One region of the Paenibacillus ottowii genome, then DNA from elsewhere that is predicted to be linked to it. Evidence: riboswitches for the same ligand, from Rfam matches in the RefSeq annotation. Region 1 holds a riboswitch; the other holds the start of a gene.
The links. A riboswitch is a leader RNA that binds a small molecule or an ion and turns the genes downstream of it on or off. The one in region 1 is predicted to bind cobalamin.
Positions count from the first base shown of each region.

Region 2: it holds a riboswitch for cobalamin, as region 1 does, so the genes downstream of both, metE (5-methyltetrahydropteroyltriglutamate--homocysteine S-methyltransferase) here and ACQQ6X_RS14975 (ABC transporter substrate-binding protein) in region 1, are expected to answer to the same signal.

Region 1 covers NZ_CP191577.1:3,224,976-3,231,123, forward strand. The annotation lists gene nikB (nickel ABC transporter permease) at 1-801, opposite strand, end outside; gene ACQQ6X_RS14975 (ABC transporter substrate-binding protein) at 817-2,400, opposite strand; gene ACQQ6X_RS14980 (hypothetical protein) at 2,523-2,660, opposite strand; cobalamin riboswitch at 2,618-2,821, opposite strand; gene ACQQ6X_RS14985 (hypothetical protein) at 3,491-4,561, shown strand; gene ACQQ6X_RS14990 (nucleobase:cation symporter-2 family protein) at 4,644-5,951, opposite strand; gene ACQQ6X_RS14995 (xanthine phosphoribosyltransferase) at 5,945-6,148, opposite strand, start outside.
Region 2 covers NZ_CP191577.1:3,036,742-3,042,889, forward strand. The annotation lists gene ACQQ6X_RS14105 (anaerobic ribonucleoside triphosphate reductase) at 1-715, shown strand, start outside; gene nrdG (anaerobic ribonucleoside-triphosphate reductase activating protein) at 712-1,209, shown strand; cobalamin riboswitch at 1,405-1,600, shown strand; gene metE (5-methyltetrahydropteroyltriglutamate--homocysteine S-methyltransferase) at 1,760-4,078, shown strand; gene ACQQ6X_RS14120 (DUF6985 domain-containing protein) at 4,170-4,703, opposite strand; gene ACQQ6X_RS14125 (PadR family transcriptional regulator) at 5,083-5,412, shown strand; gene ACQQ6X_RS14130 (DUF1700 domain-containing protein) at 5,405-5,959, shown strand; gene ACQQ6X_RS14135 (DUF4097 family beta strand repeat-containing protein) at 5,964-6,148, shown strand, end outside.

The sequences.
Region 1 (6,148 bases):
ATCTATAAAATACTTGCCCAACCCTGGCCATGAAAAAATAGTCTCTACGATGACGTTACCTGCCAGCATAAATGATAGATTCGTACCCAACAGCGTAATCATGGGCAGCACGGCATGTTTAAATAGCTCAAAAAAGAGAATATGCATACGTGAAAAACCCCGAGCCCTCGCTGCTTTCACAAAGTTCCGATCACCCAGCTCCAGCATTTGAGCACGCAATACACGAGCTTGCACCGTTCCCAATCCTGCACCCAGCGTCAGCGCCGGGAGTATTAAATGTGTCCAGTCCTCCCTTCCCATCGATGGGAGCCAGCCCAGGTGAACGGAAAATAGGTAGATTAATAGAAAACCAAGCCAAAAAGAAGGGATCGACGATCCCAGCAAGGCGAACAGCCTGCCCAGACGGTCCAGTGGACCGCTCACCTTTAACGAGGCGGCCAGCCCCATCCCAAGCGTAAGCACCGTCATGACGGTAAAGCCAGCCAAAGCTAGCTCCACCGTAGCAGGCAGTCTGCTCCACAGTTCGTTGAGCACCGACTCCTTGGATACATACGAGGTTCCCCATTGTCCCGTAAACACATCCCGCAGCCAGTTCATATATTGAATATGAAGCGGCTCATTCAAGCCCAGTTCTTCCCGCAGCGCCGTTAACGCCTCCTCTGAAGCAGGAACATTATGCGCGGTGAGCAAAATGGTAGCAGGGTCACCAGGGGCCAGCCTCATCAACACAAAAGTCAGCGTGGATACAATGAATACAATGATGGGCAGCTGCGCCACACGTTCCAGTATAAAACGGATCATAGGATACGTAGCTCGTTATTCCGCAATATCGGATTGCGCTGTAATGTAGTAATACTCGATCGGATGCGGCGTAAAGCCCTCTACCCCTTTTTTCACGCCAAACACATTGTCAGGGTGCACAATAAACGACTGCGGCAAATCTGTATTGATGATATTCAGCGCTTGCAGTGTTACCGCATCTCGCTGTGCGGTATCCTTTGCCAGCTTCAGGCTGTGAAGAATATTCTCCAGCGGTTTGGAAACATAGCGGCTTACATTAGATTTACTTGTAGAGGAATAGAACATGTCCATAAAATACTGCGGCTCCCCTGTATGGGCCGTGAGCATGCTGTACATAGCAAAATCCCAATCGTTTTTGGTCAATGCCTCATCGATATTTTCCACCTTGCGAATCTTGACCTGGAATCCCTCATTCAGCAATTGGCTCTGGATCACTTCAGCCATAACAGATAGCTCCGGACGCTGAGGGAAAGTCAGCAGTGTAACCTCGAATGGCTTGCCCTGCTTGGACCATGTGCCTTGGGCATCTTTCTGCCAGCCATCCTTGGTCAACAGCTGCTCCGCCGTTCCGTCTAGCGCTTTACGCTCAACTTTTCCGAAAGAAAGAATACTCGGAAACGGACTGCTTGCTTCCGTACCGAAACCCCTCATAACAGCGCTCACAATGGATGCGCGCGGAATCAGACTGTCCACCACCTTACGGTTGGTCACATCCTTGAATATAGGCGATTCCATGTTATATACAATCATATGGGTACGCAAGGACGGAGCCGACAGCACTTGTAGCTTATCGTCCTTTTTCAGTACCTCCGCGTTATCTACCGGAATATCCGTCGCTACATCCACCTCACCGGATTGCAGCGCCATCAGGCGCGAATTACCGTCTGTAATGAATTTCATCGTCGCTTCAGCCAATCGCGCCTTTTCACCCCAATATCCGTCATAACGCTCGACGACCAGGGACTGATCCTTGTTGAAGGCTTTGATTTTAAAGGCACCTGTCATCGCAGGGTAGCTCTGCTCATCTTTCATGGATGCCACGTCCAGCACGATCGTTGAGGGATCAGCCAGATTGGATGCCAGCGCTGCATTCGGCTGGTTTGTTGTAATTTTTAGCGTCAGCGGCCCGCTGGCCTCAATGGACTTCACATCAAGTAAATCCTTTGCTAGATGGCTTTTCTCAATAGAGCGCAGCAAAGATGCTTTTACACTTGCTGCATCCATCCTTTTTCCGTCATGAAACGTGACCTTATCCTGCAAGCTGAACGTCCAGACCGTAGGACTTTCCTGCTTCCATTCCTTGGCTAGCCAAGCCACAGGCTCCAGCTTTTCATTCAACCGAATCAGTGTCTCACCAGCACCAGAACGCATCACGTCCCAGCTATTGTCCCCATGCGGATCAACCCCTGATGGTTTCCACGTATACGCCATCACCAACTTTTTATCTGCTTTAGTCTGTTGTGCAGAAGAGTTCTCACCCTTGCCCGACCGATCCTCCGTCTTGGTGGCTGTGCCACATCCCGATAGAGCCATAACTGTCAGCAGCAGCACCAATCCTGTACATATAAACCACGAACGCCTATTACGATTGCTTATCATTCCACATTTCCCCCTCTATCTGGTTAAATCGTATGAACCTACGTAAAACGAAAAAAAAAGCATTCCCGACCACATGAGCAGCAGTCAGAAATGCTTTCATTATAAAATGTCAAAACTCACCTCTAAGCCAACTCCAAAAACATAGAAGGGATCGGATCGGTTCCAGACATTCCGTATGTAGCACGTCTAACCACCTCCCCAGCATCCCGTGGGTCTAACAGTGATGTCAAAACAGGCAGGTCTCCTGACTTCAGGCTCATCTTTCAGGCCTTCCCGGTTCTTCACAGTTCCAGTGGCTGTTCTGAAAGCTCCAGCAGTACCCTGCTGATGCCTGTATACAGTGGCGGGTCCGTGTCGGAATCTACCGAACTTCCCTTTTAAGTGAACACGTTCAACAACCATCTACATCGTCTCAACGAAACCCCGTACATAGAGTTGTCCGGCTCGCACCTGTTTTCTTCCTTTATTCCTTTTTATTACGATTTAGGATTATCTTATTTTGTTGCTTCTGGCTTGTCAACAAATGCAGCGTAATAATTTAAATTTGAATGATATAGTGAGTATCTGAGTCATGGCTATTCATTGCGTGCACGCAATTCACGTGCTAAAATTAGGTATAGAGATATCCACCGTATCCATATAATAAAAAAGAGTCTTCGCCGCGCCAACGGCAAAGACTCTTAGGATTTGAAAGGCTGTGGATCACCACGGCGCGCTAAATGCTTAGCTAAACCCACCGTTAGGCCCCAACCTAATCAAGCGGTGGGTTTTCGCTTGTTCCGAAATTTTCGACGCAGCCATCGATAAAGTTTACGAATACTAAACACCAGGCTTAGTAACGTAACCACCCAACGCAGCACATCGTAGCACGACACAAGTGTGACCATCGGCTTCACCCCCTTTCGGGAAGCTGCACCGTGGTCCGAAAACATCCACCACTATTCAAAATCCATAGTTTAGATTATACCATGCCTCTTCCTACCACTCTAACAAATTCTTCTAGTAGATAAACTAACCTAAGAGTTAACTTCAGCAATACTGCTTAGTCAGATAACAGTAAATCTCTCATCGTTAGAAAGGATGTTTCCTTTTGAAAACAAGTAACTACCGCATTTTAATACTTTCCTTGCTCGTTCCAGCTCTGTTATCTTCCTGCTCTCCAGCTTCTACTCCATCAGCAGAACCAACTTCACCCAAACAAATCCAGTCAGGCGAAAAGACAACTCCAGTCGGACAAGGTCAATATCTATCCATGACCTATACAGAATATGTGAATGGGAAAAATGCAGATCAAGGCATGGTTATGCGTGTGATGACGTACGATTTGAGCAGTAAGAAAATGACCAAGCTGGCCGACGTCCCCTATACCTCCCAGTACCCACTTTCTGTGGTGTACTTACTTGATCACAAAATTTATTACTCTGCTGATGTGGATGATAAGGGAGACCAATTATTTTCGTACGACTTGAATACAAAAAAAACCGAACAGCTTACCGATAATTTGTTTGCCATCAATGATATCGTACCAACTACTCCGGATGGCTCCCTCGTTCTGGTTGCGGTAAAAAAAGGAGAGCGGACACTTAAAACTATTTTCTACAATAAATCAACGCGTATCATGAAATTTATGCATGATGAAAACCATGATGAACAAACTTGGTCTATAACCTATAATCCAGCTAAAAAAGCAATTTACAGTTCAAATTATTCAGCTAAGGAACAAAATGAACAAAGAGAAATCTCAAACCGAACACAGACTATTATGGTCCCGCCGGACAACAAAGTTACAGAAATCAATAGCGTCACCAAGCAAGAACGTTCTGTTATTACACTGAAAAATGAAGAAGTATCATCAATATCCAGCAGTAATGATCAACTACTCCTAGTGACTGCACGTTTCATTAATCACGGCAACCCTGAGTATAGCCTTGTCGATATTGCAACCGGAAAACGTACCAAACTAGAACTACCCATTTCGTCCCGCAGCTTCATCTATATGTCCCCGGACGGCAAGGGAGTCTATTATTTAGGCAGCACCTCCCTGAAAAATCAGGAGGAAGGACGCGGCGTGTACTATTATGACTTCACTTCGAAGACTCAAACCCCGATTTTCATACAGAAAGAGGGTTTTATCAATAACTTTATGCTGCTTAATAAATAACCCGTTCTAGGCGACTCCATGCCAAACAGCCGGAACAGAGGCTGCGTCCTCTCTCCGGCTGTTTTTATCTATTTCCTATTCGTCAAACCTTCTGTGGAACCTCCGAAACATTTACACCTTGGGCTGACTCTCTTTGTTCTCTTGTCAAAACGATGTTCAAGACAATTGCCGTAATCGAGCCCGATACGATGCCGTTTTGCAGCAGCATTTTGGCAAAGCTCGGCAGTTGGTCGAACATTTGCGGCAGAACGGCAGAGCCTAGACCTACAGCAATACTGCATGCTGCGATCAACAGGTTGCTTTCCTTCCGCAGATCTACTTCTGACAAAATGGACATGCCTGATGCAGCAACTGAGCCAAACATGACGATCATCGCCCCGCCCAGCACAGCGTTAGGAATCACTGTCGTCAAGGCAGCCAGCTTAGGCAGCAAACCAAGGACGACCATGATACCACCCGCAGCAAAAATAACGTTACGCGATTTAACGCGAGTCAACGAGATCAGACCCACATTTTGCGAGAAGGCTGTGTAAGGGAACGCATTAAAAATACCGCCCAGCATAATCGCAAGCCCTTCCGAACGAAGTCCATTGACGATTTGCTTTTGCTCTACCTTTTGGTCAATCGCCTTACCCACTGCCAGATAAACCCCCGTTGATTCGACCATGCTGACAATATTCACGATAATCATCGTACATACTGCCATAATGCTAAACTCCGGTTTGCCAAAATAAAACGGCTGCGCAACACTAACCCATGAAGCGTCTGCTACGGCAGCAAAATGCACCATTCCCATCGCATAGGCAACTACAGTACCCGCGAACAGACCAATAAGTACGGATATTGAGCGTAAAAAGCCCTTGGCTACTCGATTGACAAGCAGAATCACCAGTAGTGTGACCAGCGCCAGCAGCAAATTACGCGGCTGTCCAAAATCTGCACTGCCCTGGCCACCCGCTACATTGTTCATCGCCACGGGAATAAGGGATAGACCGATAATCGTAACGACCGAGCCAGTAACTACCGTTGGAAAAAAGCGTAACAGCTTGCCATACAGCGGTGCCGCAAGCACCACAAATATACCGGACAAAATGATGGCACCGTACGCTGTCGCTAGATTTGAGGTTGAGGCAATCGCGATAATGGGTCCTACGGCCGTAAACGTACAGCCTAAAATGACAGGAAGTCTGCTACCGAAAAAGCGTGTACCCATAATCTGTAGTAACGTAGCAATCCCGCAAGTGAATAGATCAGCCGCCACTAGATAGGCCATCTGTGCTGGCGTCAGGTGCAGCGCTCCCCCTACAATCAGAGGAACAGCAATGGCTCCAGCGTACATTGCCATGACATGCTGGAAGCCCAGCGCAAATAATTTTTGTTTACTTAGCATCCGGCATTCTCCTTAACAGGGGGAATCACCGTGCCAGCTTCCTCTATAAAATGAACCTCGCCCGGTGCCATGGAACCGATACGCGCTAGAGAACGTACAGCAATGCCTCTTTGCTCCAACAATCCACGACCTTCCTGAAAGCTCTTTTCAATTACACAGCCAACTCCGGCCAGTTCTGCTCCAGCTTCCTTCACAAT
Region 2 (6,148 bases), 190 kb from region 1:
GGAAGGCGGAGAAAAACTGGAACCTGATGAGAAGGTAGGAAGCCTCCTAAAGCACGGTACACTTTCGATTGGTTTTATCGGGCTGGCTGAGTGCATGAAAGCATTATATGGAAAACACCACGGGGAAGATGATGCTGTATACCGTGAAGCACAGCGAATCATCACTTCCATGCGCATGTATTGTGATCGAATGAGTGAACACTACAATCTAAATATTACACTGTTCGCGACGCCTGCCGAAGGTCTGTCGGGCAAGTTCACATTGCTGGATCAACGTGACTTCGGAATTATCCCTGAGGTCAATGACCGGGAATATTACACGAATTCCTTCCACATTCCGGTGTATTACAAGCTCCCTGCTGCTCGCAAAATCAGCTTGGAGGCTCCGTTTCATAATCTATGTAATGCTGGTGCAATTTCATACATCGAGCTGGACGGTAATGCGCGCAATAACCCGGATGCGTTTCTTAAAATTGTTCAGTACGCGCTGCATCAGAACATCGGCTACTTCTCCATCAACCATCCGGTGGATCGTTGTACGGAATGCGGCTATGAAGGAATTATCGGGACAAGCTGTCCTCAATGCGGCACAGATGAGGAACACACGCACTTTCAGCGTTTGCGTCGGGTAACCGGATATCTGACAGGAGATTATACGGTTCGTTTCAATGCTGCCAAGCAAGCCGAAGTTCGCGATCGGGTGAAGCATAAGTGAATTTGTGCGGCTATATTCCGGAATCTCTAAATGAAGGATACGGCCTGCGCACCGTTGTATTCATTAGCGGTTGCCGCCATGCCTGTCCTGGCTGCTTTAACCCAGCTTCATGGAGCTTTCGCGCAGGGGAGCCATTCACGCCCGAGCGTCAACAGGAGGTCATCCGTGATATGATGGATAACCCGTTGTTGGATGGATTGACTCTCTGCGGGGGAGACCCTTTTTTCTCAGCAGCAGAATGTTCGCAATTTGTGCGTGACTTCCGCACGGCTTGTCCGGACCGAACTGTATGGGCCTATACGGGCTTTGTTTACGAGGATCTGCTCATGGATCAGGAACGACAAGAGCTAGCTCTTTTGTGTGATGTGATTGTGGACGGTCGTTTTGTTGAACAGCAAAAAGACCTGACCCTCCCCTTTCGGGGCAGTCGTAATCAGCGTCTGGTAGATGTGAAAGCCAGTGTACAAGCAGGTTACACCGTTTCATTAGCTTAGAGGCGAAGTGCTACTTAACAAGATGCCCTATAATGCAAAAAAGACAAGATTCCACGATGAGTTGGGCTTGTCTTTTTTTGATATATCTAACTGATTCCACACTCATTTCGATTACGGTTTCTATTGCACATCCTGTGAGTTTCACTTATGATGGTGAACAAGTATACGAGGTGCATAAATATTCGTCATACCTAATCGCATAGCTTGGAAATAGGTGTCTGTTCTAATCCAGCTCAGACTTAAAAGGGAAGCCGGTGCAAATCCGGGACGGTCCCGCCACTGTAAACGGGGAATGTTCAGCTGATTAACACCCACTGGTCCACAGACCGGGAAGGGATGCTGAACGTCATGATCCGTAAGTCAGGAGACCTGCCTATTTTAACAACATCGCAGTACCTACGGAAGATAGGGAGGTGTTAAGAGCAGTCGCCGTATTTTTGAATTTTAATCGCGGAGGCATTCTTTCCCTTACTTATTTTTAGCTTTAGGGGACAGAATGCCTTTTTTGGTACGTAAAAATAAGCTGGCTACCCGTTAGGAGGAATAATGCATGTCTATTAATGAACAGCCTTCATTGTCCGGTTTAATTAGCAGTAATCTGGGTTATCCGCGTATCGGTGGGAATCGGGAATGGAAGAAAGCACTGGAACGCTTCTGGCAGGGCAGTATTGACGAAAGCGAACTGCATCGTGAGATGAAGAGATTGCGTCTGGAGCATCTAAGCAAACAACGTGATAAAGGCATTGATCTCATTCCTGTCGGAGACTTCTCCTATTACGATCACATGCTGGATACATCCGTGATGTTCGGTCTCGTACCCAAACGGTTCAATTATCGTACCGCAGGTCCGGTTCCTCTGTCCGTATATTTCGGGATCGCACGTGGGCAAAAAGGGGCTACCGCCAGTGAAATGACCAAGTGGATGAATACGAATTACCACTATATCGTTCCCGAATTGGCAGACGCGGCTCCAGTGCTGACTGAAAATAAACCCTTACAGGCTTATCGTGAAGCAAAGCAAGAGTTAGGCATTAACGGTAAACCGGTTCTTATCGGTCCCTATTCATTTGTTGTTTTATCCAAAGGCTATGACCGTAAGGATCTAGGCGCTATTATACGAACCTTCCTGCCTTTATACGCCCAAGTTCTGTCGGAACTAGCCGCAGAAGGCGTCCAATGGGTTCAAATCGATGAACCTGTCCTGACCACCTCATTCCCGGTAGAGGATCTGGAAATAATTCAGGAGGTCTATGAAGCTTTGAGCCAAGCTGCACCCTCCTTGAACATCATGCTGCAAACCTACTTTGGCAGCCTGGATCATTATGAGCGTCTGACTAAACTTCCGGTACAAGGGCTGGGTCTTGATTTTGTATACGATGATGGTGAAAATCTTCAGCATATATCACGGCATGGCTTCCCCAAAGGCAAAACGCTGGGTGCTGGTGTCATTGACGGTCGCAATATATGGCGCAGCGACCTGAATGCCGTGGCTGCACTGTTGAGCCAGTTAGCAGAACAGATCCCGGCCACACAGCTTATCGTACAGCCATCGTGCAGTTTGCTGCATGTACCGGTCAGTCTGGATGCAGAGCACAAGCTGGACCGAGAGCTGGTGCATGCACTAGCCTTTGCTGATGAAAAGCTGGAGGAAATCGCGTTCTTGACGGCTGCACTTGCACAGCACGATTCCTCTGCACTTGCCAAGCTTGAGCAAAGTGCAGAGGCGGTAGCCCGCTTCAACAGCTCAGCGGCAAGGGTACAGACAGCTGCCGATCTGGCCGACCTGCTGGCAAAAGAGCCTCTGTCACGCAGCGTTCCTTTCGCCGAGCGCCGTGTAATTCAGCAAAACAAGCTGAAGCTGCCCCCACTGCCTACGACGACCATCGGCAGCTTCCCGCAAACGGCCGAGATCCGCAAGGCCCGTCTGCACTATCGCAAAGGTGAATGGTCTGCCGAGCAATATCGGACGTTTATCCAACAGCAGATCAAGGAATGGATTGATATTCAAGAGGACATTGGCATTGATGTGCTTGTACATGGGGAATTTGAGCGGACTGACATGGTGGAGTTTTTTGGCGAAAAGCTCAAGGGCTTTGCTTTTACACAGAACGGATGGGTGCAATCCTACGGCTCCCGCTGTGTCAAACCGCCAATTATTTACGGAGATGTGTCGTTCGATCAACCTATGACCGTGGAGGAGACGGCATTTGCCCAATCGTTAACCTCCAAGCCGGTTAAAGGAATGCTTACAGGTCCTGTGACCATTCTAAACTGGTCCTTCGAACGCAATGATATTCCACGCAGGCAAGTTGCTTTGCAGTTGGCTCTGGCATTACGGGCCGAGGTAGAGGCGCTCGAACAAGCGGGCATCCGCATGATTCAGGTGGATGAACCCGCAATTCGCGAAGGGCTTCCGTTGAAAAAAGAACAACAGCAAGCCTATCTGGATTGGGCGGTTCAAGCCTTCCTTGTGACCACGGCCACCGCTCAGCCTGCGACCCAAATCCATACACACATGTGCTATTCCGAATTCCAGGATATGATCCAGTCCATTTCAGACATGGATGCTGACGTGATTTCTATCGAAACCTCTCGTAGCCACGGAGAACTGATTGTTAGCTTTGAGGATCAGATTTACGACAAGGGCATCGGTCTGGGTGTATACGATATTCACAGTCCGCGCATTCCTGATGTATCAGAAATGCTAAGCATGATCCAGCGCGCCTTGCGTGTGCTGCCGTCGGATTTGTTCTGGGTTAATCCAGACTGTGGTCTGAAAACCCGCACCAAAGAAGAGTCTGTTGCCGCATTGCGGCAAATGGTACAGGCCGCTCAAACAGCCCGGGCCACGCTGTCTGTATCCAACTAGTATTCTTTTTGTATCTATTCACGCCATCCTGTTCTGTTAACCATATCCTCTTCCCTCTTCCGGTCTTTATACTCAAGACCAGAAGAGGGATTTATTCCAAGTCATATAATGTATATGCACCTTGAATACGATTGATTTTCATCTGTTTCAGGTGTACGCCTAAGCCATGCTCTCGATCCCAGGAACAGCTAAAATTCAAATATAGTTCATCCTGTTCCGATGAGTCGGAAATCAATATAGATACGGCCTGTATTCGATCCAGCAATTGCTCTGGTCGCTCCATATAAGGCGCATACTCATTAGGGTCCTCTCCCCATGAGCTGTATGCCTTCCGATACTTTTCCACGATGCCTACATAATAATGGTGTATGGACTCCAACACTTGAGGATGAATGGCTGACGAGCATGCCATATACTTCTCCCATGTCTTTTTCTGAAGCCCCGTAGGTTCTTCTATAGCCTGTGCATGTTCTTCAGAGTCAGCTCCCACGATAAATTCGACTTCTACCTCCGATGGCTGCCCGCAAAAATCAAGATGTACCATACCACGTAGTACAACCTCCTCCGACACATCCCAAGCCTCATCATCCTGTTCCAGTTCTCTGTACCAGTGTTTCCAGTCCATCCTTTATCCACCTCTTTGTCATAGGTAATCTTTAACTCTATTGAATCCTATACAATTTATCATTTTAATGAGTGAAATTAAAGCAACATCCGGTTAGTGGACCCAGTTAGAAATCGAGGAATTTCCAAATAATACTGCTTTATTCTACAAGATTCGCTATCCATGTAAGCCTTCAAGAAAGAAAATCAGCCCATTTGGACTCAAAGTTTTATTATTAAAAATTTAGTACCTTGCATTAATCAGTACATGATGTTAAATTATACCTGTCTATTGTTCTATAATTAGTACCCGTGACAAATTATGCACAAACACACGTTTCTTCCCCTTATTCCGAACGACACCTATGAATTATGATTACATCAGGAAGGGAGCATCGCTCGTGAATGTGAACATCCAATTCAAAAAAGGGGTACTGGAACTATGCGTTCTAGTTCTAATTGGACGTAGAGACCGCTATGGCTACGAGTTGGCTCAAGCCGTCTCTCGTCATATTGAAGTAGCAGAAGGAGCCCTATACCCACTGCTCCGCCGTCTGGTATCCGAAGGATACTGCACAACGTATTTACAGGAATCGACCGAGGGCCCGCCCCGTAAATATTATCGGCTGACCGATACTGGTAGCCATTATACAAGAATGCTGACACGGGAATGGAATGATTTTGTCCATCATGTCACAAGCCTACTGAAGGAAGGACATTCTGATGAATAGAAAACAGTTTCTTACAGAGGTGGAGCAGCGTCTTTCTCCTCTCCCTACAGAGGCACGCCGTGAACTGCTTAGTGATTTAAGCCAGCATTTTGACTACGGCTTGGTCAATGGACAAAGCGAAACCGAGATTGCTCATCAGCTAGGTAACCCAGAGGATATTGCTCAAGAAGCATTGAAAGAAGTTACCAATGTAGACTGGAACGTTTCTCCTCCACTTCGCCAAGGTAGCTTCGCACGCAATCTTTTTACCTTCTTAGGACTGCTGTTGCTTAATTTGTTGATCTCCATCCCGATGATGGCTACCCTATGGGTGGTATGGGCTTCACTGACCACAGTAGCGGTCACTTTCGTTGCAGCCCCTCTTCTCGCCGTCATGGATTACGTGCTTAACAGTACCTTTTACCCGACTAAATTCTTTTTCTCCATCACGTTAACGGGTATGGGGCTATTGCTGCTGCCTGGAGTACGTTATCTCCTACTCCTTATGGTAAAAGGCACAGTTCGATACTGGAAATGGAATCAGATTACCCTGAGGGGAGCTTACTAACAGCATGAATAAAAAGTGGTTTATTGCAGCAGGCCTGTGCATTGTCATCGGTACAGCCGGCATGGTGGCCTACGGTGCTCCATGGAATCAACAAGTCATGAAGATTAACAAAGAATGGACATTTACACGTGGTCAGCTACAAAACCTGATAGTGGACAGTTCTGATGATGTCTCTATTTTGTTTACTCC